DNA from 2 places in the Halomonas sp. GD1P12 genome. Region 2 is predicted to be linked to the other one. Evidence: predicted binding sites of a transcription regulator. Region 2 holds the regulator's gene; the other holds the start of a gene.
What was found. Region 2 encodes PhoB, which activates phosphate uptake and scavenging genes when phosphate is short. Its sites were predicted from a motif close to TGTCATANNNNTGTCANA; they were not measured.

Region 1 (11,424 bases), 1.2 Mb from region 2:
CGTGATTCCGCTGGCAAGTGTGTTGCTGGTCACGCTCATGGCCGTCATTCTGCGCGAGCGGATGCGTTGGAGCGAAGCGCTGATCGTCGGCACGCTGGCGTCGGCCTTCATGATCCAGCTCGGGATTTTCAGCCTGCCCGGTGGGTCGGAGCTGATGCTCGAGCAGCTCAGGCAGAGCTCGGTAGAGGTGGACAACATGCTCACCGAGTTCGCCCGCCAGGGCTACGACACCGAGGCGCTGGCCGCATTGGTCGTCGGTGGGGTCACCGGTCTGATCGTGCTGCTGGCATCGATCGCCTGTCTGGCCCTGGGGCGCAGCTGGCAGGCCGGGCTCTATAACCCGGGCGGCTTTCGTGAAGAGTTTCACGCGCTGCGCTTGAGCCCTAAAGAGTTCGCGCTGTTGGCGATTCTTGGCGTGGTGGGGCTTTTGCTGGGCGGCGAGGCGCTTTTGATCGTTGGCTGGGTGCCGCTGTTGGTGGCTGGCATTGCGTTAGTGCACGGATTTATTGGACTAAAGGGGATGAACGGGCTGTGGCTGGCGGTATTTTATGTGCTGCTGATCACAACCTTGCCCACGATTCTCATTGTGCTGCTGTTGGGGCTGATTGATACTTTCGCGAACGTTCGCGCACGCCTTACCCGCAGCAATTGACTAGAGGTTTACGAGATGGAAGTCATTCTGCTCGACAAGATTGGTAAGCTGGGCGGCCTGGGTGACAAGGTCACTGTGAAGCCCGGTTACGGTCGTAACTACCTGGTACCGTACGGCCTGGCCGTACCGGCGACCAAAGAGAACGTTGAAGCGTTCGAAGCGCAGCGTGCCGAGCTCGAAGCTCAAGCCGCCGAGCGTAAATCAGAAGCCGAAGCGCGCGCCGAGCAGCTCAACGACATCGAACTGTCGCTGGTCTCCAAAGCGGGCGACGAAGGCAAGCTGTTTGGCTCGATCGGTCCGCGCGATCTGGCCGATGCGATCTCCTCTGCCGGCATCGAAGTGGCCAAGAGCGAAGTTCGCATGCCCGAGGGCCCGATTCGTCAAACCGGCGAATACGACATTGCCCTGCACCTGCATGCCGAAGTGGATGCAACCGTACGCGTAGTGGTGGTTGCAGAGTAATCCCGACGGATGCTTTGCCACCTCCGGTGACGCCGAAAAGGGCGCGGGTTATCCCGCGCCCTTTGTTTTTGAATAACGTTTTTGATTCGTGTTTTTGACTCGTATTGAGCCTCGTGTTTGTGCCGCTTAAGGCACGCAAGGGAGTCGATTTTGCAAGGCCTTGCCTTGCAAAATCGTTTTCAGCACCGCCGGGCGTAAGCGCTCAGGCGGGCTCATGAGTCACATGGGGCCACGTATCAGTGGCTCCGCGTAGTACGATTGCACGCGTAGTACGATTGCCCGCGTAAGACGCTATTGAAAGGAGCCCGGGATGGATGAGTCCCCAGCGGATCAGGAAACGGCGGCGCTGAAGCTTCCGCCGCACTCGCTCGAGGCCGAGCAGTCGGTGCTTGGCGGGCTGATGCTCGACAATCAGGCCTGGGACAACGTCGCCGAGCGCCTGGCTGCGGATGACTTCTACCGCTACGAGCACCGGCTGGTGTTCAACGTCATGATTCATCTGGCCGAGTCTGGCCAGCCACTGGACGTGGTGACGCTCTCCGAGGCGCTGGAAGCGCGCGACCAGCTCGATAGCGTTGGCGGGCTCGGGTTTCTGGCCGAGCTTGCGCGCAACACGCCGTCAGCGAGCAATATTCGCGCCTACGCCGATATCGTGCGCGAGCGGGCGACGCTCAGAAAGCTGATTCGCGCGGCCAACCAGATCGCCGATGGCGCTTTCTCGCCCCAGGGCCGGCCCGCCGACGAGCTGTTGAACGAAGCCGAGCGGCTGGTATTTCAGATTGCCGAGGAGCGCCCCAAGACCGGCGGTCCGATCGGCATGAGCGAGCTTTTGACCAAGGCCGTCGACCGTATCGACGAGCTCTTCAACATGAAAGGCGAGATGACCGGGCTCTCATCCGGGTTTCGTGATCTCGACGAGATGACCTCGGGCTGGCAGCCTTCGGACCTTGTGATCATCGCCGGGCGCCCGTCGATGGGCAAGACCACCTTCGCCATGAACCTGGTCGAGCACGCGGTGATCTCGAGCGACAAGCCGGTGATGGTGTTCTCCATGGAGATGCCCGCGGAGTCGCTGATGCTCAGGATGCTGTCGTCGCTTGGGCGCATCGATCAGACCCGCGTGCGCTCGGGGCAGCTCGAGGACGAAGACTGGCCGCGGCTGACCTCGGCGGTGAATCTTCTAAAGGACAAGCAGCTTTTCATCGATGACACTGCCGCGCTTTCGCCCAACGAGATGCGCTCGCGGATTCGTCGCGTCGTGCGCGAACACGGCAACATGGCGCTGATCATGATCGATTACCTTCAGCTGATGCAGATCCCCGGCTTTTCGGAAAACCGCACCGGCGAGATCTCCGAAATCTCGCGCTCGCTCAAGGGATTGGCAAAAGAGTTCGGCTGCCCGGTGGTCGCGCTTTCCCAGCTCAACCGCTCGCTGGAGCAGCGCCCCAACAAGCGCCCGGTGATGTCGGATCTGCGTGAGTCCGGCGCCATCGAGCAGGACGCCGACGTCATCGCCTTCGTCTACCGCGACGAGGTCTACAATCCGGACAACCCTGATAATCAGGGGCTCGCCGAGCTGATCATCGGCAAGCAGCGTAACGGTCCGATCGGTACGGTCCACATGGCGTTCATCGGCAAATATACCCGCTTCGAGGATCTGGCCCCGGACAGCTACGGCCAGGCCTTTGGCGAATGACTTGAGCCGCGGGGCGCAGCCCGTATAATGCCGCCCCTTTAAAGTGAAAACCGACTTTGTAAAGTGACGTCGGCGTGGCCAGCACGACCCAGGGCATCCATTGATCCCGGTGTGGCCACGTTCGATCAAACGTTCAATCGACAGGAGCAGCGCATGGCTGGTGGTGGTTTTAAGCGAGGCAACAAGAAGCGTCTTCCCAAGCTCGAAGGCCGGGGTGAACTCGAATCGCTCGAGCGCGAAGGGCCGTTCAAGGAGTGGCTGGGCATGCCGGATCTTTACCGCTACCACCTGGTGGTCAACGGCGAGGCCTTTAGCTATCAAACCGAAGACGGCGAGCTGCCCGTGGAAATCGGCGACAAGGTGGTGTTTCGCTACAAGGAGACCAAGGGCGGCAACTGGATCGACCGCAACTCTCTGGGCAAGGCGATCGACCCCTCCCAGTATCAGTAAGCAGGCCCTGGGGCTCTTCAGCAAGCCAGGTTCCTGATAAAACACTCTTTTGTTACGTTAGCGCTCGAGCGCCTTAGTGAAGCGTCACGATTTGCGCTACTGTTATCCTGATAGGGTAATAAAAATGTCATGGGGAAGCGTCAGGCTGTGCCCCATGACCACTAATAACAGGAGAGATTCATGGATTTGAACGAACTGAAAACCTTTGTCGAAGGCTCCAGCAATTTCGAAATACGGGTGATTACCCACTCGGGCAGCCGTTTTTATCAGGTCGAGCTCGAGGATGTCGAGGGCAGCCGCCATATGCTGACCCAACGGGGCAAGCCGATGCTGTTTCGCTCGCTCGACGACGTCTATCTCGAACTCAAGCGGGCCGACATCCACCGGGCGTATCTGGTCCAGCACGTGCCCCACGACGAGATGATCGGCCGCGACGCGCACTACAGCGAACCCTTGACCTCGCGCATGCCGCTCGTTTTCTAACGCGGCGCTGGTCTTTCACCGCGAGCGCGTCTTACGTCTTTCAACCCACCGCCCCAGCCGTACACGGTAGCGGGCAAACAAACGGTAGCCTGCATTCATCACCCCGCGCAGGCCCGGTAAGCAGGAAACCCACACCATGCGCCGGTAGCCCAGCACCGCATACAGGGCCCGGCTCGCTTCCATGCCGATGTACCACTTCCCGTTTTGATCCCTGACGTGCAGTTTCCCCATCAGATCCTCGAAAGGGCGCCCCAGGGCGACGGCGTCGAACGTGCTGGCCTGAATGTCCACCAGTTCGATACGCGCTCGGCGCGGGTGCTTTTCAAGCCAGGCCACCTCCTTCAAGCAAAACGGGCAGTGGCCGTCGTAGTAGAGCGTCACCGGGGCGCGGGCGTCGAGGCTTTCAAAGCGTTGGCTGTTCACGTTAATGGCTCTTGTATCCTTGAGTGTGATGTTTCTGGCCGTAGCCCTGGCGGGTCGAGAGCTTGCGCAGAAAGCTTTCGGCCTGCTGGCGAATCGCATCGCGCTTGTCGTCGCCCATTTTATTGAGAGAGCCGTAAATCAGCTTCATGCGCGGGTTCTGGCTCAGGCGTTTCTCGTTCTGCTCGAGAAAGTGCCAGTAGAGGCTGTTGAACGGGCAGGCGTGGGTGCCGGTCACCTGTTTGGGCGAGTAGCGGCAGTTGGCGCAGTGATCCGACATGCGGTCAATATACTTGCCCGACGCGCAGTAGGGTTTGGAGCCCATCAGGCCGCCGTCGGCGTGCAACACCATACCAAGCGTATTGGGAAGCTCCACCCATTCGCTGGCATCGGCGTAAACCGCCAGGTACCAGTCACACAGCGCCTCCGGTTTGACCCCGCACAGAAGCGCGAAGTTGCCCGTCACCATTAGCCGCTGAATGTGGTGGGCATAGGCGTTGTCGATGGTCATTTGAATGGCGCGGTTCATGCAGCGCATATCCGTTTGCGCATCCCAGTAGAAATCCGGCAGCTCGCGGCGAAAGTTGAGCCGGTTCTCGCGCTTGTAGCCTGGCATCTGCGTCCAGTAGAGCCCGCGCACGTACTCTCGCCAGCCCAGTATCTGGCGGATGAACCCTTCCACGGCGTTGATTGGCGCCTCGCCCTCGAGGTAGCTTTTTTCAGCAGCCTCGCACACTTCCAGAGGCGAGAGCAGGCCGATGTTCATGGCCGCAGAGAGCCGTGAGTGGTAGAGCAGCGGGTCGCTGTCGCTGATCGCGTCCTGATAGCGGCCGAAATCCGGCAGCGCCTCGTCGATGAAGTGTTTGAGATCCGCCAGTGCCTGGCGGCGCGTGACCGGCAGGTTGAAGTTATCGATGCTGCCCATGTGATCACCGAAGTGACGCTCGGCGTCGGCAAGCGCCGCCTGGGTGATCTCATCCTGGCGGTGATGGGGCAGGGTGGGAAAGCTTTTCTGCCCCTTCAACGGCTCACGGTTGTCGTGATCGAAATTCCACTGGCCCCCGGCGGGCTCGCCGTCTTTCATCAAAAGCCCGGTGAGTTTTCGCTGCTCGCGGTAGAAGTACTCCATGCGCGGCTGCTTGCGCCCGCGGATCCACTCGGCGAATTCGTCCGGCGTGGTGAAAAAGCGCGTGTCCTCACCGAGAAGCCATGGGATTTTAGCGCTCTGGCGATCCTGCATCGCCTCCCATAGACGCCACTCGCCGGGGCGCGTGGCGTGGATCTCGTCGCAGCCGTGAGCGCGCGCGAGCCGCTCGGCTTCCTCGAGCAGCGAGTGGGTATTCTGCTCATCGTCGAGATGGCTGTAGGCGACTTGAAAGCCTTTCTCCTCGAGCGCTTTGGCGAAGTGGCGCATCGCCGCCAGAAACAGGCCGATCTTATGAATATGATGGGGGACGTAGCGCGCTTCTTCCTTGACCTCGCAAAGCGCCACGACGGCGTTTTCCGGGGCGTTTTGCAATAGCGGAAGCGATAGCGACAGCTGGTCGCCAAAGACCAGCAGCATCGGCTTGGACATAAATTGATCCATAGTTATACGAATAGTGTTCATAGTATAACTTCATGCCGCGACTTTGCTGAAAAGTGATAAGCTTTGGCGACTCAATCTGCAGGAGATGGCCATGAGCGACACCGTTTCGAAAGATGCACCCGGCGAAGGACGCTTGACCCACGCGCCGGCCTCGCACCCGCCGGTGGCCCGTAAGCGGGTCGGCGTAGTGCTGGCCAACCTGGGGACGCCGGACAATACCGACTACTGGTCCATGCGGCGCTATCTCAATGAGTTTCTCTCGGACAAGCGGGTCGTGGACTACGCTGACTGGAAGTGGCAGCCGCTTTTACAAACCATCATCCTGACCAAACGGCCGTTCTCGTCGGGCAAGGCGTATAAAAGCATCTGGAACACCGAGCGTGACGAAAGCCCGCTTCGCACCATCACCCGCGCCCAGACCGAGAAAGTCACTGACCGCTTGAAAGCGCTGTTCGGCGATGACGTGGAAGTGGATTACTGCATGCGCTACGGTAACCCCTCCACGTCCAGCGTGCTCGAGCGGATGCAGCAAAAGGGCTGCGAGCGGATCGTCTTTTTTCCGCTCTACCCGCAGTACGGCTCGCCCACCACGGCGACCGCCAACGACCAGGCGTTTCGCAGCCTGATGAAGATGAAGTGGCAGCCGGCGATTCGCACCGTGCCGGCCTATTTCGACCACCCGAGCTACTTGAGGGCGCTGGCCAACTCCGTCGAGGAGGCTTACGCCGGGTTCGAAACGCGCCCCAGCAAGCTGGTCGCAAGCTATCACGGTGTGCCCGAGCGCTATCTGCTCGAAGGCGACCCCTATCACTGCCACTGCCAGAAAACCACGCGGCTTCTGCGCGAGACCCTGGGGTTCGATGCAAGCGATATCGATACCGCCTTTCAATCCCAGTTCGGTCCGGAGAAGTGGGTCGGGCCTGCGACCGTCGACCACGTGGCAGAACTCGCCCGGCAGGGACACACCCATATCGCCGTGATGTCGCCGGCGTTCTCGGCAGACTGCGTCGAAACGCTGGAGGAGATTCAGGAGGAGATTCGCGAAAGCTTCCTCCACGCCGGTGGTGAAACCTTTAGCTATATCCCGTGTTTGAACGACCGCGAGGATCACATGGAGGCGCTGGTCGAGATTATCAAAAACGAGCTGGGTGGCTGGCTTTCAACGCGTGAGTAACGAAATAATGTGAATGATTTCAATCGCTAAAATAGCAGGCTAAGTAAAATAGCGGTCCTGTTCGCAGGCGGGTTTTGTGGAAACGGCGCCGCGGCTGCTATAAGGTGAGGCATACTCAATCACAGTTATTCAACGCAGTGAACATGGATGTGTCGCCGCGTCGAGCCCATTACTTGGGCGGTTATCAGTCAGGGAGATCGTGTCAGATGCAGCTCGCCATCCTGTTGGGTTTTCTACTAGCGGCCTCGGCGCCGTTGATCAATCGCTGGTTCGGTGAGCAGGCGAGTTTCATACTGGCGCTATTTCCCGCCACTATCGCCGCCTGGCTTCTGAGCCAGGCCGGTACCGTGGTGGCCGGCGAGCCCTTGCTGCTCGAATGGGCTTGGGTTCCCTCCCTTGGCATTAGTCTTAGCTTCATGATCGACGGGCTATCGCTGCTTTTTGGCCTCTTGATCACCATCATCGGCACCTTCGTACTGGTCTATGCCGGGGGCTATTTGAGAGGCAGCCCGGATATCGCCCGCTTTCACGTCGCCATGCTCGGCTTCATGATGTCGATGCTTGGGTTGGTCATGGCCGATGGGCTTTTGACGCTGTTCGTGTTTTGGGAGCTCACCAGCGTTACTTCGTATCTGCTCATCGGCTTCAACCATACCGATCTAAAAGCGCGTAACTCCGCCCGCCAGGGGTTGTTCGTTACCGTGGCCGGCGGACTTGCGCTAATGGGGGGGCTGGTGCTGCTGGGCATCACAAGCGGTAGTTGGTCGTTTTCCGAGGTGTTGGCCGGGGGCGAGGACCTTCGCGAGCATCCGCTCTACACACCGATGGTGATCTGCCTGCTGCTCGGCGCCTTCACCAAGTCGGCGCAGTTTCCGTTTCACTTCTGGCTCCCCAACGCCATGGCCGCACCGTCACCGGTGTCGGCCTACCTGCACTCCGCCACCATGGTCAAGGCGGGCATCTACCTGATGGCCAGGCTACAGCCGGAGCTGGGCGGCACCGAGCTTTGGGTCTGGACACTGTCGCTGGTGGGCGCGACCACCATGTTCACCGGCGCCTTTTTGGCCATTCATCACACCAATATCAAAAAGCTTCTTGCGTACTCCACCATCATGGCGCTGGGCACCTTGACCATGCTGCTGGGCATCGGCAGTGACTACGCCATGACCGCCTTCGTTACCTTCATGCTGGCCCACTCGCTCTACAAGGGGGCGCTGTTCATGGTGGCGGGCATTCTCGATCACGAAACCGGTACCCAGGACGTGACCGAAATGGGCGGGCTGCGCCGGGTCATGCCGGTCACCGCGGTCATCGCTTTCGTCACGGCGCTGTCGCTTTCCGGCGTGCCGCCGCTGTTTGGCTTCATCGGCAAGGAGCTAATGCTCGAGGCGGTACTCGGCGCCGAGGGTTTCCAGGCGGTGCTATTGGGGCTTGCCTTCGCCTCGGCGATTCTGACGATTGCGGTGGCGGCCATCGTGGCCATACGCCCGTTTTTTGGCAAGCGCCGGCAAACGCCCACCGAGGCTCACGAGGCGCCGTTCAGCATGCTCGTGGGCCCCGGACTTCTGGCGTTTGGCTCGCTGTTTTTTGGTCTGGCGCCGGCGTTTTTCGGCATCGATGCGCTACTCACGGCGGCGGCCAGCGCCATCGTCGGTCAGACGCTGGAGGTGACGCTGTCGCTTTGGTACGGCGTCAACGCCGCGCTGATTTTATCAATTGTGAGTCTGGCGCTCGGATTTTTACTCTTCAAACGCTGGGACAGCGTGCGCGGCAAGCTCTCCGTGCTGGCGCCGATTCAGCGCCGCGGGCCGGAAGCGGGCTACGATGGGGCCCTGAATGTCATTGTGCGCGTCGCAGAGTGGCAAACCCGGCTTTTGCAAAACGGCTACATGCGCAACTACATTCTCGTCATGCTGGTGGTACTCATCGCGCTGGTGGGCTATTCGCTTTTGGTGCGCCACGCGCCGGTGTTGCGTTTGGAGCTCGATGCGCGTTTTCACGAGATCATCGTGGTCACCACCATGGCGATGGGGGCGCTGTTCGCTACCATCTCGCGCTCGCGGCTGGGGGCGGTGGTGTCAGTGGGCATCATGGGGTTTTCGATCGCGCTGATCTTCATTCTCTTTAGCGCGCCGGACTTGGGCATCACCCAGCTGTTGGTCGAAACACTGACGGTCATTTTGCTCGTTTTGGTGCTGTTTCGTCTGCCGCGCTTTTCCAATCTCTCCACTAGCCTCGAGCGCTTTCGCGACGGCGTCGTCGCCGCGGCCATGGGCGTTTTGATCTTTTTGCTGGTGATGACGGCCTGGAGTATCGACCAGTTCGAACCGATTTCCGCCTACATGGTGGAAAACAGCGCGCCGCTGGCGTTTGGGCGCAACATCGTCAACGTCATTCTGGTCGATTATCGGGCGCTGGATACGCTGGGCGAAATGTTCGTGCTGGCGCTGGCCGCGATCGGTGTGATCGCCATGCTCAAGTTCAACCACGCCGCCGCCAGTGCAAAGCGCAAGGACGCGCCAAGGGAGCCTTACGATGGTTAAATCCGGCACGATCATCCTCAATACCGCGGCGCGCTTTTTGATGCCACTGCAGCTGATGTTCTCGGTGTTCTTGCTGCTGCGCGGCCACGACGAGCCCGGTGGTGGCTTCATCGCTGGGCTCGTGGCGGCGGGCGGCTTTACGCTTTATCTCTTCGCCTTCGGGGTCAGCGCCACGCGCGAAGTGCTGCGCATGCTCGACCCGCGAGACCTGATCGGCATTGGACTTCTGCTCGGCATGATCTCGGTGGTGCCCGCCTGGTTCATGGATCAGCCCTTTTTGACCGCCCAGTGGTGGACCATTCCGGTGATCGAGTTCAAGGCGTCGACTCCCTTGATCTTCGATATCGGCGTGTATCTGGCGGTGCTGGGCTCGGTGATCGGTATGGTCATGGCGCTGATGGAGGTGGACAAGGATGAACCCTAAAGGACAGGGAGGTTACCCATGGAGCCGATAATGGCCCTGGCGATCGGGCTTTTGTACGCCACCGCCATTTTCATGATGCTTAGACGCTCGATCGTCAAGCTCGTCATCGGTTTGCTGCTGCTTTCCAATGCCGCAAATCTTTTGATCTTCACCGCGGCCGGGATGACCCGCGGTGCGCCGCCGCTGATTCCCGAGGGCATGTCCCAGCCGCTTGGCGAAGTGGCCGACCCGCTGCCTCAGGCGGTGGTGTTGACCGCCATCGTCATTGCGTTTGGCGTGCTGGCCTTCGCCGTGGTGCTGATCCGCCGCGCCTATGAGATCGTCAAGGCAGACGATCTGGACAAGATGAAGGATACCGATACGTGAGGCCCGAAGTCGCTCTGCCCGTTCTGCTGCCGCTGCTCTGTGGGGCGCTTTCGCTGCTGTTCTGGCGCTCGCGGCCGATGCAGCGCTTTTTGGCCGTGGCCGGTAACGCCGCGCTTTTGCTCGTCAGCCTGTGGCTGTTCGTGTCCGTACTGGAAGATGGCTACGTCACCATTCAGATGGGCAGCTGGCCGGCGCCGTTTGGCATTACATTGATTGCGGATATGCTGAGCGCGGTCATGATCCTCATGACCGGACTCATCGGTTTGGCTATGGGAATCTACTCGCTGGCCGCCACCGGCCACGGCCACGAGAAGTTCGGCTACTACCCGCTCATGCACCTGCTGCTGGCAGGGGTGGCCGGGGCGTTTCTGACCGGCGATATCTTCAATCTGTATGTCTGGTTCGAGGTCATGCTGGTGGCCTCTTTTGCGCTGTTAATTCTGGGCGGCGAACGCGCGCAGATGGAAGGGGCGATCAAGTACGTCACCCTTAACCTGCTGGCGTCGGTAATTTTCCTCACCGCGATCGGGCTTTTATACGGCAGCGTCGGCACGCTCAACATGGCGGATATCGCCGTACGTATGGAGCAGATGGAGCACACCGGCATGGTCGAGGTGCTGGCGGTGATGTTCATGGTTGCTTTCGGTATCAAGGCCGCCGCGTTTCCGCTCTTTTTCTGGCTGCCCGCCTCCTACCATACGCCGCCGGTGGCGGTCTCGGCGCTGTTTGCCGGCCTTCTGACCAAGGTGGGGGTGTATTCGCTTTTCCGCGTGTTCACGCTGATTTTCGATCAAACCATGGGGTATCTGCAGGATATCCTGATGTGGGGCGCGGTGTTCACCATGGTAACCGGCGTACTCGGCGCGGCGGCGCAGTACGAGTTTCGCCGTATTCTGTCGTTTCATATCGTCAGCCAGATCGGCTACATGATTCTGGGGTTGGCGATCTTCACTCCGCTGGCGATTGCCGGCGGGGTGTTGGCGATCGTGCATAACATCGTGGTGAAGACGAATCTCTTTTTGATCAGCGGTATTACCCATCGGCTGCAGGGCACCTATCAGCTCAAGAAGATGGGCGGTCTTTATCGCCAGTCGCCGGGGCTTGCCATTGCGTTTTTCGTCTCGGCGTTTTCGCTGGCCGGAGTGCCGCCGCTGTCCGGGTTTTTC
Region 2 (11,424 bases):
GTGACCAGCTGGCCAACCCGCTGCGCATCGGTGCCATTTACACCATCGGGCCGTATCTCTACCCGCATCTGGTGCCGGCACTGGCCGAGGCGGCGCCGCAGATGCCGCTCTACATCGAAGAGGGGCTGACCGGCACGCTCAGGGGCAAGCTCAAAAGCGGCGAGCTCGACGTCATCATCGTCGCGCTCCCGTTCACCGAAACCGACGTGGTGACCAAGGCGATCTACGACGAGGATTTCGAGGTGCTGATGCCCAGCAGCCACCCCTGGACCGAACGGGAGGCGATCGAGAAGGAGGCGCTGCTCGAGGAGCGCCTCTTGCTGCTGGGCGAAGGGCACTGTTTTCGCGACCAGATTCTCGAGGCCTGCCCGGCGATCACCCACAAGCTCAACAGCCCCAGCAATACGCTGATCGCCGAAGGCGGCTCGCTCGAGACCATCCGCCACATGGTGGCCTCGAAGCTCGGCATCACGGTGCTGCCGCAGTCGGCGCTGGGAACGCAGAAGGATGAACGCTCGCTGCTGGCGAGCCGGCCGTTCGTTTCGCCGTCGCCCTCGCGCACCGTCGCCATCGCCTGGCGGGCGAGCTTTCCCAGGCCCAAGGCGATCGATGCGCTGGTGCAGGCGATCAACCAGTGCCGGCAGGCCATGCCATGAACGCGCTTGATGCGCCGGTCACCGAGCTCAAGGGCGTCGGCGAGGCGCTGGCGGCCAAGCTTGCGCGCCTGGGCGTCGAGCGGGTGAGCGATCTGCTCTTTCACCTGCCGCTGCGCTACCAGGACCGCACGCGCTTGACCCCGATCGGGCTTTTACGCGCGGGCAGCGAAGCGGTGGTCGAAGGCGAAGTGACTGCCTGCGACATCGTCAAGGGGCGAAGGCGAAGCCTTCTGGTGCGTCTTCGCGACCAAAGCGGCATCCTGAGCCTGCGCTTTTTCCACTTCTCCCCGGCGCAGAGCCAGCAGCTGCGCCCGGGCGTGACGCTGCGCGCCTTCGGCGAGGCGCGCGCCGGTGCCACGGGGCTCGAGATCTATCATCCGGAGTACCGCCCGGTCGGGGACGCCGAGACGCCGGTCGAGGAGCACTACACGCCGATCTACCCGACCACCGAAGGGCTCCACCAGACCCGGCTGCGGGCGCTGGCGCTGCAGGCGCTCGAGCGACTCGAAGCCGCCCCGGAGGCGCTGCCGGACATGATTCCCCCGCAGCTTGCCGAGCGCTTCGGCCTGCCCGGGCTTCACGCAAGCCTTGTGCTGTTGCATCAGCCGCCGCCGGAGGTCGATCTCGACACGCTCGCCCAGGGCCTACACCCGGCGACCCGGCGGTTGGCGCTGGAGGAGCTTCTGGCCCACCAGTTGAGCCTTCGCGAAGTGCGCCTGCGTATCCAGGCCGACGGCGCCCCGCGTCTGCCGGCCGGGCGCGGCCTGCAAACCCGCTTTCTGGCCAAGCTGCCTTTCGCGCTCACCGGTGCCCAACGCCGGGTGCTCGAGGAGATCGAGCTGGATCTCGCCGAGCCCGCGCCGATGCTGCGGCTGGTGCAGGGCGATGTCGGCTCGGGCAAAACCGTGGTCGCCGCCATGGCCGCGCTGTCGGCGCTGGCCGGCGACTGCCAGGCGGCGATCATGGCGCCCACGGAGATTCTTGCCGAGCAGCACTACCGCTCCTTCAAGGCCTGGTTCGAGCCGCTGGGTATCGAGGTCGCCTGGCTTGCCGGCAAGCTCAAGGGTAAAAGCCGCCTCGATGCCAAGGCAGCGATCGCCGATGGTCGGGCGCGGATGGTGGTCGGTACCCACGCGCTGTTCCAGGAGGACGTTCACTTCAAGTGCCTGGGGCTTGCGATCATCGACGAGCAGCACCGCTTCGGTGTGCACCAGCGCTTGGCGCTGCGCGAAAAAGGCGAGGCGGGCGGGCTTACCCCGCACCAGCTGATCATGACCGCCACGCCCATTCCCCGTACGCTTGCCATGAGCGCCTACGCGGATCTGGACGTCTCGATCATCGACGAGCTGCCGCCGGGGCGCACGCCGGTCAAGACCGTGGTGGTGTCCGACGAGCGCCGCCCGGAAGTGGTCGAGCGCATTCGCCGCGCCTGCAGCGATGGCCGCCAGGCTTACTGGGTCTGCACGCTGATCGACGAGTCCGAGGTGCTGCAGTGCCAGGCCGCCGAAGTCACCCGCGAGGAGCTGACAACAGCGCTACCCGAGCTTGCCATCGGCTTGATCCACGGGCGCATGAAAGCGGCGGAAAAGGCCGAAGTGATGGCGGCGTTCAAGGAAGGCGAGCTGGATTTGCTGGTGGCCACCACGGTGATCGAGGTCGGCGTGGACGTGCCCAACGCCAGTCTCATGATCATCGAAAACCCGGAGCGCTTGGGGCTTTCCCAGCTTCATCAGCTGCGCGGACGGGTCGGGCGGGGAAGCCTGGAGAGTTTTTGCGTGCTGCTTTACCACCCGCCGCTGTCGAAAAGCTCGAAGGAGCGTCTGGGCGTGATGCGCGAAACCACCGACGGCTTTCGCATCGCCGAGAAGGACCTGGAGATTCGCGGCCCGGGCGAGGTGCTCGGCACCCGCCAGACGGGCCTCGCCCAGATGAAGGTCGCCGATCTCGAGCGCGATGCCGACCTTCTGGAGCGCGTCACGGCGCTGGCGAAAACGCTTCAAGGCGACCGTGACGCCACCGCCGTGCTGGTGCGCCGCTGGCTGGGGGAAGCCGCCGGACGCTACGGGCAGGTTTAATGGCCGGCCGATTTGGGCCGCTGGGTGAGCCGGGCTGCGCTTTGAGCCAGCGGCGTGAGCTGCTCGGCGATCAGCCTGAGCTGGCTCTGGATCGGGCGGTAGAGCGTCACCGCGGTGGCGCGCTCGCTGCTGACCGGCGTGGCGGCGTCCTTCGGCGTATCGCCGAGGGCGGCGAGCAGCATCTCGGTCTGCTCATCGAGCGCGGTGACGGGCTGGCGCGCGTGTAGCTCACGGGTCATCGCCTCGAGCAGTTCGCTGATACGCCGGGCCTGGGGCATCAGCGCGGCGTCGTCTTCGTCGTCGGTCAGCCGGTGGCGGTGGGCGCCGAGTGCCGACAGGTGGCTCAACAGCGTGTTGGAGAGCACCAGAAAGCGCAGCCCGCTGTCTGCGTCCTGCTTGCGGTAGTGGCCGGGCTCGTGAAGCATGTTGGTTAAGAGCGTCGAGAACGCCGCATCCGCGTTGTGGGCGTTGCGCCGTGCCAGCCGGTAGGCCAGATCGTCCTGTTTACCGGTTTCGTACTGGTGAACGATCTCATCCAGGTAGCCACGGTGGCTGGTCAGCACCTTGGCCGCCTCGCGGTAGAGCCGCCGCCCCTGCCAGTCGGGCAAAATGAAGAACACCGCAAGCCCCGCAATGACCGCGCCGAGCAGCGTATCGAACAGCCGCGGCCAGATCAGGTCAAAGCCGTCCCCCACCTGGTTGAAGCTGCACAGCACCAACAGCGTGATCGAGGCGGTGGCGATGACGTAATGGCGCTCGCGGTTGGCGAAAAAGCAGACCCCGGCGGCCACGGCGATCATGCTTTGAACACCGGGCTGGGGGAAAAGCGAAATGGAGGCCCAGCCCACGACCAGCCCCAGCACCGTGCCCAGAATCCGCTGGGAAAGAAAGCGCCGCGTGGTGGCGAAGTTGGGTCGGCACACGAACAGCGTGGTCAAGAGAATCCAGAACCCCTGCTCTGGATCGAGCCACTGCAAAAGCGCATAGCCTGCGACCAGCGCACTCGACAGGCGCACGGCGTGGCGAAAGGTGGGCGAGCCCAGCGTCAGATTCAGCCGCACCCGGTTCCAGGCTTCCTTGATGCTCGACGGCGAACGATCGAACAGCGCGCTGTCGCGGCGATCGAAGCTTGCATCCGGGTTTTGGACACTGGCGATCTGCGTCTCCAGCGTGGCCAGGTTGTCTGCCAGGGCGTTGAGCGGATGAATCAGCGCGCGCCACTCCGGACGGTCGCGGTCACTCAGATTGTCGATCGAGGCGCGCAGGTCCATCAGCGCCTGCTCGCTGAGTTCGTGATCGAACGGGCGGTTGAGTAGCAAGGACTTGGCCAGTTGGCGACAGGCCCGGCCCTGCTGGTCCAGAAGGCGCTGGCAGCGAAACAGCACGTCGTGGTGAAAGAACGCCTCGGTCAGCGCGCTGTAGGGGTAGTGGGTGGAGCTCGCTCGCTCGTGGATGTCCTGAGCGATGAAGTAAATGCGCAGGTAGCGGTTGAGCTTCTGGCTTCCGCGCTGACCCTCCAGGCGGCGAAAGATCATCTCCTTGGCCTGGTTGAGCGCGGCCACCACCTGGCCGTTTTGATGCGCCAGCGCCACCCGGCGTGCCTCCACATCCACACCGCGTACCGGCTCGAACAGCGCCGACTTGAGGATCAAGAACTCCCCCAGCGTCTTGTATACCCGCGCCATGCTCTGCTTGACCGGCTGGCGTGAGAATAGCGCGCACCAGATCACGGAGATGAGGCCGTACCAGGCCGCGCCCGCCAGCAGCAAAAGCTGGCGCGAGGCGACGTCGGCGTCGACGCCGCCATGCTGCTCGATGTTGATCATCGAATAGATCGAGAGAATCAGCGTGCCCGAAGCGATGGTAGCGTAGCGCTGGCCGATGGCGCCGAGCATGATCAGCGTAAAGGCCGACACCCCCAGCCCGAGCGCGAACAGCCAGGGCCAGGCAAACAGCCACTGCACCACGAAGGAGGCCAGCGCAAAGCACAAAAGCGTCACGATCAGCGCCTGAAGCCGCCCCTGCCAGCTGTCGTCGGTTTCCGAGAGCGCACAGGCGATGATGCCGAGAAACAGCGGAATGACCAGCGCCACGTCGGCTTGAAACACGCTAAACAAGAGCGCCCCGCTAAAGGCGATGAACACCCGCAGGCTGTAGGCGAATTTATCCAGGGTCCAAAGGCGGCGAAGGGGTAGAGCGATCGGCATGGCGTCTCTTCGATTGTTATTTAGACTTTAGTATAACTAATCGTCAGTATATCAACGTCGCCTGGTACCTGGCTATGCCGACCACCGCTTGGCCTAAAGCGTACGCTCCAGCGTTGTTTGCCGGCGTTCGATATCGACACTACGTCAGGCGCTTATCGCCAGCAGTCGGGTTGTGGCGGCAAAAGCAGGGCGCTTTCAGGGGAGCGAACCATCTGGTCGGGCGTGATGCGAGGGTGTTTAACAAAACGGCCCGCCGTAAAAGGCGGGCCGTTAAGCGCTACAGGTGCTTTAAAAGCTTCTGCAGTTTGGTCAGGTCGCTGGAATCGCCGACCAGGCGAACGTCGCCGTTCATCATGCCGTGCAGAAACGCCTGCTGGGTCGGCTTTTTGAGGATCCTGAGCGCCGCGTCCTGGTCGCGAAAGCGCAGCTCCAGATCCAGATCGATTGGCAGGCCCTTGCCCGTGGCGATGCCCTTGGGCGTCATTCGGTAGTGGCGTGCCGTGTGTAGATCCTCGGTAGCGATGCCCCAGTCCAGACCGCGCATTCGCTCGAGCTGCTCCTTGAAGCGCGGCTTACGCCGCAGCGCGCGCTTGAGCAACAAGCCCAGTAGCCACAGCGCAAGCCGGAGTTTCATTAGGAGACGGCGTCCTTGAGCGCTTTACCGGGCTTGAACGCCACGTTCTTGCTGGCCGGAATGTTCAGCGGCTGGCCAGTTTGCGGGTTTTTGCCGGTGCGGGCAGCGCGCTCGCGTACGGTGAAGGTACCAAAGCCGATCAGGGCAACGTCTTCGCCTTTCGCCACGCTGTTGGTGATCTCGTCGAGAATGACGTTCAGCACTTGGCCTGCCTTGTCCTTGGACAGGTCAGCGTTATCGGCGATGGCAGCGGCCAGGTCAGGTTTGCGCATAAAAGGAGTCTCCCTGATAGAAAAAATAAGCGTAACGCTTATGAGTGCGATTGAAAACGAACGAGTGTTTTAATTTGTCGGCTCAAGCCAAGTGCCGGGCTCGAGCGCCACTGCGTTGCGATTTAGCCTAGCAGCGCGGGTACTGCTCTGGAAAGCTCCACTTTCCTTTTGACCGCCCCGCCTGTCAACGCAAAACCGACTAATTGACCATCTTTATCGTCGGCAAGTGCGGTCAACGTATCGCCGTCACCCTCGACGCGCCACTGGGCGACCGGCGCGACCGGCGGATAGGCCACCACGGGTAGAAGCGGCGTTTTTACCACCACCGGCCAGGCGCCGAGGCGTACGCGGGTCGGCTGGCCGGTGAGGGTGGCGGCCAGCGCCTTGACGCTGGCCTGAAGCGGCGGGACGTACATGGCGTTGACGCCGTCGATGCACGCCGCATCGCCCAGGGCGTAGATGCCGGCATGGGAGGTCGCTAGCGTCCGGTCGACCCGAATGCCGCTCTCGCTGACACTGATGCCCGCCTCGCGCGCCAGCGCGCTTCGCGGCGCAAGCCCGGTGGCCATCAGCACCACATCGACGTGATGGGTGTCGTCGCTGTCCAGGCTCAAAACGATATCGTCGTGCTCGCCGGCGGCGATGCGGCTCACCGTGCGACCCAGCGCAAGTTCGATGCCGCCGGCCTCGAACGCGCGGCCCAGCGCCTGGCCAAGCGTTGCCGGCAGAAGGCGGGGCAGCGGCGTGGTCTCCGGGGCGATCAGCGTGACCTGGTGGCCGCCGACAAGCAGGTCGTTGGCGAATTCGCAGCCCACGAGCCCCGCGCCGACAACGGCGACGCGCGCGGGTTCTGGCGCCAGGGCGGTGTAAAAGCGACGGTAATCGTCCAAATCGTTGACGCTGAAAAAGCGCTCGGCGAGCCCCGCGGGAATGTCGAAGGCGTTTCGCGGGCCGGCACCGGTGGCCAGCACCAGCGTCTCGAAGCCCACATACTCGCCGTCTTCAAGGGTGACCCGGCGGCGGTCGCCATCGAGGGCGACGACCCGGGTGTTCGGCCAGAGCGTGGCGTCGAGCTCATTGGCAACGCTGGCGGCGCTTTTTTTGGCGAGCTTCTCCGGTGTCAGGCGCTTGCCAAAGCCCGTCGAGAGCAGCGGCTTGCTGTACTCATCGGCGCTGCCGACGCTTACCAGGGTAATCGAGCGGGTATCACCGAGCCTTCGCAGCTCGCGGGCAAGGCCGATGCCGGCCATGCCGGTACCGATGATGAGAAGATCCACCGGCGCATCGGCGTGAGAGAAAGAGTCGGCCATGCCTTCACCAGACGTTGAAATTCGGGGGCTCGAAACGCGGATGTTCTCGAGAAAAGCGCGTTGGGCCATCATGTTACACTAGCGCGAACGACTTGACCGCTCTGGAGATCGCGTGGCAATACACACTCAGCCGATAGCGCTTTTTCCGCGCTGGCAACCCGTCGCGGCGTTTCGCCCGGCCATGAGCGCGCCCTGGTGGCAGTGGGTCGCCTCCACCGATTCGCTGACCGCACGGCTGGTCGCGGCGGGCAGACGCCGCGCGTTTCGGGTACGGCTGCTGCGCCAGGGCGTCGGCGTACCCGAACGCGACGAAGCCCAGGCGCTTGGCCTTGCGCCGCGCCGGCTTGTTTGGTGTCGCGAGGTGGCGCTGTGCATCGATGACACCCCTTGGGTGGTGGCGCGCTCGGTGGCGCCGCTGGCGCAGCTCAAGGGGCTGCATCTCGAGCGTTTGGGCGAGCGTTCGCTGGGGAGCTGGCTGTTTCGCCAGCCGGATCTCGTGCGCGGCGCGCTTTACGCCACCGGCCAGCGTCCGGCGTTCGCTCATCGCCAGGCGCCAGAGCTTCCGAGCGTCTGGGCGCGGCGCTCGATCTTCTACCACGGCGGGCTGTCGCTTTTGGTGCAGGAAGCGTTTTTATCGACCCTGGCGGATGAACCCGATCTGGCTTCGCGCTAAGCTGGGCGCGCGATTTATCCTCGAGAGGTAAGCATGGACCGTTCTCTGCTGCGCCCGACCGGCTGGTCCCGGGCGCGTGATTTCATCACGCTGATGCGCCTTGATCGGCCCATCGGCACCTGGCTTTTGATGTGGCCGACGCTCTGGGCGCTGTGGATCGCCGCCGAGGGGGTGCCGGGGCGCGGGGTGCTGTTGATCTTTATCGCCGGCGTCTACTCCATGCGCGCGGCAGGGTGCGTGGTGAATGACTACGCCGATCGCCACTTCGACGGCCACGTCAAACGTACCAAAAACCGGCCGCTGGCGACCGGGCGCATCGGGGAAGCCGAAGCCAAGGTGCTGTTCATCGCGCTGGTGGCGGTGTCGTTCATTCTGGTGCTGTTGACCAACTGGTTTACCGTGTTGCTGTCGGTGGGCGGGCTTTTGCTTGCCGCCGCGTATCCTTTCATGAAGCGCTATACCCACTTCCCCCAGGTGGTGCTCGGTGCGGCGTTCTCCTGGGCGATCCCCATGGCCTTTGGCGCGGTTCTGGGTCACGTGCCGCTCGAGGCGTGGGTACTATTTCTGGCCAACGTGCTGTGGACCGTCGCCTATGACACCCAGTACGCCATGGTGGACCGCGACGACGACTTGAAGATCGGCATCAAATCCACCGCAGTGCTGTTTGGCCAGGCCGACCGGCTGATCATTGGCCTGCTGCAGGCGGCCACGCTGTTACTGCTGGCCTGGGTGGGGTGGGCTATAAGTCTGGGAGGTTTTTTCTGGCTGGGCCTTGTGGCCATGGCGGCCACCTTCGTGCATCAGCAGCGCCTGATCGTTCACCGCGAGCGCGAGGCCTGCTTTCAGGCGTTTTTGAACAATCACTGGTCGGGGCTTGTGCTCTTCGCCGGGCTCGCCTTGAGCTTTTGGCCGGTGGCGGGCTAAGGTGGCAAAAGCGGGTGTCATAAAACTGTCACTCGCTCATGGTGTGATTGTCACCGATATGTCATCGACCACTTTGCCTGGACACCGTGAGGCCCGCCCATGACCGCCAAAACCGTTTTGATCGTCGACGATGAGGCGCCGATTCGCGAGATGATCGCGGTGGCGCTGGAGATGGCGGACTATCGCGTGCTCGAAGCCGATAACGCCCAGGATGCCCACGCGCTGGTGGTCGACAACCAGCCGGATCTGCTGCTGCTCGACTGGATGATGCCCGGTACCAGCGGCATCGAGTTGGCCCGTCGCCTCAAGCGCGAAGAGGCCACCGCCGAGCTTCCGATCATCATGCTCACTGCCAAGGGCGAGGAAGACAACAAGATCCAGGGGCTCGAGGCGGGTGCCGACGACTACATCACCAAGCCGTTCTCTCCCAGAGAGCTGGTCGCGCGCCTGAAAGCGGTGCTGCGGCGTACCACGCCGCGCGGCATGGAGGACCCGGTGGAAATCAACGGCCTGCTGCTCGACCCGGTAAGCCACCGGGTCAGCGCTCACGGCAAGGCGTTGGACATGGGGCCGACGGAATACCGACTGCTGCAATTTTTCATGACCCACCAGGAGCGCGCCTATACCCGCAGCCAGCTGCTGGATCAGGTATGGGGCGGCAACGTCTACGTCGAGGAGCGCACCGTGGACGTTCACATTCGTCGCCTGCGTAAGGCCCTGGGCGATGCTCATCAGAACCTGATTCAGACGGTGCGCGGCACCGGCTATCGCTTCTCCGCCCGGAGCTAGCGCGTGCACCTGTGGAGCCGGGAACTCTGGCGTATCGCCTGGCTTGCCACGCTCGGGGTGATCATGGGCTGGCTGTTTGGCGCGCCGGGGTTGGGCCTCGCCGCCGGGCTCGGCGTGTGTCTTTTCTACCACTTGCGCCAGCTGCGCGCGCTTTATCTATGGCTAACGCTTACGCCGAGCGAGGAGCCACCCGCCGGGCCCGGGCTCTGGGGCGAGCTTCTGGACCGGCTCTACCGCTACCAGAAAAGTCAGCGCATCACTCAGGGCCGCCTCAGAGCCACGCTTGCGCGTATTCAGGAGTCGTCGGAGGCGATGCGCGACAGCGTGGTCATGCTCGACCGTCACGGCGACCTGGAGTGGTGGAACAGCGCCGCCACAAAGATGATGGGGCTTCAAACCGCCCATGACCGCGGCCAGCACATCACCAATTTGTTGCGCGACCCCGCGTTTGTGCGCTACTTCTCGTCCCGCGAATACAGTGAGCCTCTAACGCTCACCTCACCCATCGACGAACGGCGCATTCTCGAGTATCAGATCACGCTTTACGGCGACGATGAGCGGCTCTTGATGGCGCGAGATATTACCCGGCTGCACCGGCTGGAGCAGATGCGCCAGGATTTCGTCGCCAACGTCTCCCATGAGCTTCGCACGCCCTTGACCGTGCTCTCCGGTTATCTGGAAACCTACAGCGATCTGAGCGATCAACTGCCGCCAAGACTTGGCCGCAGCGTCGCTCAGATGCAGGCGCAAACCCTGCGCATGCAGAATCTGGTCGACGATTTGCTGCTGCTTTCGCGCCTCGAGATTGATCAGGGCGGCAAGGATCACCAGCCGTTGGCACTGGGGCCGCTATTGGAAAGCGTGTGTCAGGACGCCCGGGCGCTGTCCGGTCAGCAGCACGAAACGCCCCAGCAGATCGCGCTCGAGATCGAAAGCGACGCGCGGCTGATCGGCAGCGAGCAGGAGCTACGAAGCGCGGTGTCCAACCTGGTGTTCAACGCCGTGCGCTACGCCCCGGGGGGAAGTACGATTACGCTGCGCTACGCCGAGCTTGCCGAAGGCGGCGCCTGTATCGAGGTCAAGGACAACGGTCACGGCATCGACCCGGTACACATTCCACGGCTGACCGAACGCTTTTATCGCGTCGATAAAGGGCGCAGCACGGCCACCGGCGGTACCGGCCTTGGGCTTGCCATCGTCAAGCATGTGCTGATTCGCCACGACGGGCGGCTTTCGATCGAAAGTCGCCCGGGCTTTGGCGCTACCTTCCGCTGTATTTTCCCCGCCGCCCGCCTAAGCTGATCCTCTTTGAAACAACACCTGTACAAGTGTGTCAATATGGCATGTAAGAGTGGTACAGGAATGCTCATGTGTCATTTTTAGCCACTTTCAGAGCGCCTATACAGCCACATGGAACGCATTGTACAGGTTTTGTAATGTTTTATATTATTGATTTTAAAGTAATTTAATTTTTTATTGGATTTATGGCACAGCCTCTGCAAAGATTTAAGTAAGAAAGACAGCTGCTTCAAAGTAGTCCGCCGCAAGGCACTCTTTCTTACTTTAAGCGGTACCACAGCAATTCAGGAGGTGGAATATGATGTCCAAGGAGCTACTCAAGAAAGCGGGTGTCGTAGGTATTGCGTTTGGTCTGTTGGCAAGCCCGATGGCCTTTGCACAAACCACCGAGCATCCGTCTATCGAAGAGAACCAGGATAGCATGGTCGAGCAGGATGAAACGCAAGATCATGGCGTCAATATGAACACCAATGAGAGCCCTGACTATACCCAGGAAGAGCTCACGACTGATCACCATACTCAAGGCCCGAACGATGAAACGATCGGCGAGCCGGACTCTACGGGCACCGCTCCGGATTCGATAGG

Region 1: OCT39_RS11280 (DUF6482 family protein) is a predicted target of PhoB. The motif match lies at 3,375-3,392, and genes of this name have one in related genera.

What each region holds. Positions count from the first base shown of each region.
Region 1 is NZ_CP107007.1:2,451,288-2,462,711, reverse strand. It holds gene OCT39_RS11300 (hypothetical protein) at 1-652, shown strand, start outside; gene rplI (50S ribosomal protein L9) at 668-1,114, shown strand; gene dnaB (replicative DNA helicase) at 1,425-2,810, shown strand; gene OCT39_RS11285 (hypothetical protein) at 2,964-3,260, shown strand; gene OCT39_RS11280 (DUF6482 family protein) at 3,441-3,743, shown strand; gene OCT39_RS11275 (thiol-disulfide oxidoreductase DCC family protein) at 3,759-4,166, opposite strand; gene OCT39_RS11270 (cryptochrome/photolyase family protein) at 4,168-5,739, opposite strand; gene hemH (ferrochelatase) at 5,843-6,925, shown strand; gene OCT39_RS11260 (putative monovalent cation/H+ antiporter subunit A) at 7,132-9,468, shown strand; gene OCT39_RS11255 (Na+/H+ antiporter subunit B) at 9,461-9,892, shown strand; gene OCT39_RS11250 (Na+/H+ antiporter subunit C) at 9,911-10,258, shown strand; gene OCT39_RS11245 (Na+/H+ antiporter subunit D) at 10,255-11,424, shown strand, end outside.
Region 2 is NZ_CP107007.1:3,698,394-3,709,817, reverse strand. It holds gene OCT39_RS17050 (hydrogen peroxide-inducible genes activator) at 1-656, shown strand, start outside; gene recG (ATP-dependent DNA helicase RecG) at 653-2,731, shown strand; gene yccS (YccS family putative transporter) at 2,728-4,938, opposite strand; gene OCT39_RS17035 (hypothetical protein) at 5,216-5,572, opposite strand; gene OCT39_RS17030 (HU family DNA-binding protein) at 5,572-5,844, opposite strand; gene OCT39_RS17025 (NAD(P)/FAD-dependent oxidoreductase) at 5,967-7,154, opposite strand; gene OCT39_RS17020 (chorismate--pyruvate lyase family protein) at 7,267-7,827, shown strand; gene ubiA (4-hydroxybenzoate octaprenyltransferase) at 7,861-8,751, shown strand; gene phoB (phosphate regulon transcriptional regulator PhoB) at 8,851-9,540, shown strand; gene phoR (phosphate regulon sensor histidine kinase PhoR) at 9,544-10,842, shown strand; gene OCT39_RS17000 (hypothetical protein) at 11,141-11,424, shown strand, end outside.